2 regions of the Afipia sp. GW821-FHT14H12 genome follow, and region 1 is predicted to be linked to the other one. Evidence: riboswitches for the same ligand, from Rfam matches in the RefSeq annotation. Region 1 holds a riboswitch; the other holds the start of a gene.
What was found. A riboswitch is a leader RNA that binds a small molecule or an ion and turns the genes downstream of it on or off. The one in region 1 is predicted to bind S-adenosylmethionine.
Positions count from the first base shown of each region.

Region 1 (2,392 bases):
TTCGAGGCAAGAATGTAGAACTCGCCGGGATCGAGAATGAGGCTGTGGTCCGGCCGGGCGCGGATCGGCTCCCAGAAATCATCGACGGCGTAACCGCCGCGCCGGTCGATATCGACAACGCCGGTGTGACGCTTGGCGCGGTAACCGACGAAGCCATCCGAGCCCTCGCCCGAGAGGTCGACGCTGACCGCGACGCCGCCGGCAAGATCGGCATTCTCGCAATCGACAAGATGCTCGGCCTGATGCAGCGCCTCGAGTTCGTCGTTGTTCAGTTGCGGCGCGCCGGTGCGGAAGCGGACCTGCGACAGACGCGATCCCTGCCGCAGCAGCACGGGAAATGTCTTCGGGCTGATCTCGGCATAGAGCGGGCCATGATAGCCCGCGCCGATCATGTCGAAGCGACGCGTGCCATCCGCGATCACGCGGGTGAACACATCGAGGCGGCCGGTCGAACTTTTCGGATTGGCGGACGCCAGAATCGAAGGCGGCAGCGCCAAGCTCTCCAGCAGCGGCACGATGTAGACGCAGTTGGTCTCCAGCACCGCGCCGTCGGAGAGATCTACTTCGTGCAGTTTCAATTCGTCGATCCGCTCCGCAACCGTGACATCCGGCCCCGGCAGAAAGCTCGCGCGCACCCGGTAGGCCACCTCGCCCAGCCGCAGGTCGAGGCTCGCGGGCTGGATCTGGCTCTCCACGAACGGAAACGCCGGCAGGATCAGGCCGTCTTCTTCCATGGCCGCGATCATGCGATCGGGCAGAATACCGTTGGCGTTGGCTGGGAGAGAGAAGGCCAAATCCGGTCCCCTCGGGAGTGAGCTATGCATAGAACTTTACCCCGTTATCCGATGGGTTGCTTGACGGAAAGGGCCGTGCGGATTAAGCCTCGGACTTATCCCGTGGTGATTTGGGCCGGCCGGCTTGCAGCCACGTAAAATAAGTCGCTAAACAGGCCGCGGACCTTGTGCCCCCGGCCGTTGGATTTTTTCCAGGCCGGTTTTTTGCGTCTTGTTTCCAAGCGAGACGCTATTGGAGGTCCTGATGTCCGACACAAAGAACGCCCTGAACTCATCCCGCTACCGCCCTGAAACCCGCCTTGTCCACGCCGGAACGATCCGTTCCGACTTCGGCGAGATGTCGGAATCGCTGTTTCTGACCCAGGGCTTCACCTACGAGAGCGCGGAGGAATGCGAGGCGCGTTTCAAGGGCGAGAAGCCGGGCTTTCTCTATTCGCGATTTTCCAATCCGACGGTTGCGATGTTCGAGCAACGCATGGCCGCGCTGGAAGGCGCCGAAGCCGGGCGCGCCACCGCGACCGGCATGGCCGCGATGACCACCGCCATGCTCGCACCACTTCAGGCCGGCGATCACGTTGTCGCGGCAAGAGCGCTGTTCGGTTCGTGCCGCTACGTCATCGAAACACTGCTGCCGCGCTACGGCATCACCTCCACGCTGGTGGATGGCCGTGACCTCGACGCCTGGCGCAAGGCGATGCGTCCCAACACCAAGACGCTGTTCCTGGAGAGTCCGACCAATCCGACGCTCGAGGTGGTCGACATCGCGGAGGTAGCAAAGATCGCCCATCAGGGCGGCGCCCGCCTCGTGGTGGACAATGTGTTCGCAACGCCTCTTTACCAGAGCCCGCTCGAACTCGGCGCGGATGTCGTTGTCTATTCGGCGACTAAGCACATCGATGGACAGGGCCGCTGTCTCGGCGGCATCATCCTATCGACGCAAGAATTCATCATGGAGCACATCCATAATTTCTTCCGCCAGACCGGGCCTTCGATGTCACCGTTCAATGCCTGGGTGCTGTTGAAGGGGCTTGAGACGCTCGGCGTGCGCGTCAAGGCGCAGACCGAAAGTGCGGCGAAGATCGCCGACATCCTCGCCACGCATCCGAAAGTGACGCGGCTGATCTATCCGGGCCGTGCCGACCATCCGCAGGCCGATGTCATCAAGAAGCAGATGCGCGCAGGCTCGACGATGATCGGCTTCGAGGTGAAGGGCGGCAAGGCTGGCGCATTCCGCGCCCTGAACGGCTTCCAGGTCGCGCGCATTTCCAACAATCTCGGCGACTCCAAGAGCATCGTCACTCATCCCGCCACCACCACGCATCAGCGTCTGACGCCGGATGAACGCGCCGAACTCGGTATCGGCGACGGGTTCATCCGCTTCTCGGTCGGCCTCGAACACGTCGACGACCTGATCGAGGATGTTCAGGGCGCGCTGGAGAAAGTCTGAGGCAAGCTCGCCGCCATCCAAAAAGCCCGCCGTTTGGCGGGCTTTTTCACGACCTCACATCGGCCTGAAGCTCATGACGCTTCCCGGCCTCTCGGTGCCGGGTTCAGCTTTGGCTTCTCCGACCGACTTGATGATGGTGTCGCCGAGCAAC
Region 1 covers NZ_JBXAOZ010000001.1:370,680-373,071, forward strand. The annotation lists gene AC1RNA_RS01850 (2'-deoxycytidine 5'-triphosphate deaminase) at 1-824, opposite strand, end outside; SAM riboswitch at 887-966, shown strand; gene AC1RNA_RS01855 (O-succinylhomoserine sulfhydrylase) at 1,039-2,241, shown strand; gene AC1RNA_RS01860 (SGNH/GDSL hydrolase family protein) at 2,296-2,392, opposite strand, start outside.

Region 2 (2,392 bases), 950 kb from region 1:
CGACGAGAGCGGAGGCCCGCACGGCTGCGCCTGCCTCGGTCAGGGCAGATATGATCTTTTCGATCCCATCGGTGTGAGCGACCGAGACCAGCAGGGCGGCGGTGCCTGATGAGGCATCCGCGACCGCCAGCACGTCGGACAGCGGCGAGAGGGCGCGCGCTGCGGCCGGGCTCCAGCCGCTGACGTGCAGGCTCCATGTCTCGATTTCGGTCACCAGTGCATCGTCTGCCACGCGGGAGATGACGAAGACCGGCATCGCGGCCGGATGGTCGGCGCGCTCGACGAACGGCAGTCGCGCGATGATCTTCGGCGCGCCCGGCTGTTCGAGGACGCTCCACCACGGCGTCTGGCTCGATGTCGCCGACACCAGCGCGAGGTCGCCACGCGATTTCGCGACCGCTTCGACGGCGGCACCCGCGTTGAAGTGGGCAAGGAACGGCACCGTAAAACCAAAATGGAAGCGCGCGCTGTCGCGCATCGCGCTTTCACCCGACGACAGATCGGCATGAACGGAGAACGGCGCCTGCACATAAGTGAAGGTCGAGATGATGACGCGCCAGATGCTCTCGACGGTGTCGAGCGGCAGGATGCCGTGATGCCGCGTCACGAGGCGGCGCATCATGTCCGCCTCGCGCGCGGGGCGGAACGCGGAGCCGACCTCCTGGGTCTGCTTCACGCGGATCAGGCGGTCGATGATATCGCCGCGCCGCATCAGCAGCGTATGCACCTGCTCGTCGATCGTATCGATCTCGCGGCGCAAATCCTGGAGTGAAATGGGTGAGGGTGTATCGGGCATGCAAAGAGCTTTCGCAACGAAGGTTCTGATTAGAAAAGACGGTGCCTGAAAGCAAAGAAAACCTTCACGCTGAGGGGAGTTTAGCGGCCTCCGCCTTGATGGAGCTCCTTGACGGAGGGGTGGCGCAGGACTACTTTTGCCTTGTTCCGTGGTCATTTGAGCCGGCCGGCTTGCAGCCACGTTAAAGAATTCGCTAAACAGGCCGGGGACATCTGGATCCCGGCCGAACAATTCGTTCAGGCCGGTTTTTTTGGGCCTGAAGGTCTGGAGATACGATGTCCGACGTTGCAAGCCGACAACCGGTCGGCAAAAAACCTACTGTCAGCGAAGAGCGCGCGCGCGAGGCGGATCATCCGTCGTCGCAGCTTGTTGTGTTCGGCGCCGACAAGCCGCTGCATCTGGATTGCGGTGTCGATCTTTCGCCGTTCCAGATCGCCTATCAAAGCTACGGCACGCTCAATGCCGACCGCTCCAACGCGATCCTGATCTGCCATGCGCTCACCGGCGACCAGCATGTGTTCAACACGCATCCCGTCACCGGCAAGCCGGGCTGGTGGCAGACGCTGGTGGGGCCGGGCAAGCCGATCGATACCGACCGCTATTTCGTAATCTGCTCGAATGTCGTCGGCGGCTGCATGGGCTCGACCGGGCCGTCCTCGACCAATCCCGCCACCGGCAAGCCGTGGGGGCTGGATTTTCCAGTCATCACCATTCCCGACATGGTGCGCGCGCAGGCGATGCTGATCGATCATCTCGGCATCACCAAATTGTTCGCGGTGGTCGGCGGCTCGATGGGCGGCATGCAGGTTCTGCAATGGGCGACCGCGTATCCCCAACGGGTGTTCGCGGCACTTGCGATCGCCTGCGGTGCGAAGCATTCCGCGCAGAACATCGCTTTCCATGAGCTCGGCCGTCAGGCGGTGATGGCCGATCCGGATTGGCGGCAGGGACGATATTTCGAGCATGGCACGCATCCGCGCCGCGGCCTCGGCGTCGCGCGCATGGCCGCGCATATCACGTACCTGTCGGACGCGGCGCTGCATCGCAAGTTCGGCCGCCGCCTGCAGGATCGGGACGAGCCGACCTTCTCGTTCGACGCCGATTTCGAGGTGGAAAGCTATCTGCGCCATCAGGGCTCGTCGTTTGTCGAGCGCTTCGATGCCAACTCCTATCTCTATCTGACCCGCGCAATGGACTATTTCGACATCGCCGCCGACCATAACGGCGTGCTGGCAGCGGCGTTTCTCGGCACGCGGACGCGCTTCTGCGTGATCTCGTTCACGAGCGACTGGCTGTTTCCAAGCTCCGAGGCGCGCGCCGTGGTGCACGCGCTGAACGCGAGCAGCGCGCGGGTGTCCTTCGCCGAAATCACCACCGACAAGGGGCACGATGCATTCCTGCTCGACGAGCCCGAATTCTTCGCGATCTCGCGCGCGTTCCTGGAAGCGGCCGCGAGCACGCATGGTCTGAACAGTGTGAGTTGATATGAACGCGCCTGAATTTTTCCGCCCAACCGCGCAGCTCCCCAAGGTCGACGGAGTCCGGGGGGACCATCTGCTGGTAGCCGAAATGGTTGCGCCGGGCTCCAAGGTACTC
Region 2 covers NZ_JBXAOZ010000001.1:1,320,248-1,322,639, forward strand. The annotation lists gene AC1RNA_RS06550 (chorismate mutase) at 1-796, opposite strand, end outside; SAM riboswitch at 935-1,014, shown strand; gene metX (homoserine O-acetyltransferase MetX) at 1,072-2,280, shown strand; gene metW (methionine biosynthesis protein MetW) at 2,282-2,392, shown strand, end outside.
Region 2: another riboswitch for S-adenosylmethionine. It lies ahead of metX (homoserine O-acetyltransferase MetX); the one in region 1 lies ahead of AC1RNA_RS01855 (O-succinylhomoserine sulfhydrylase).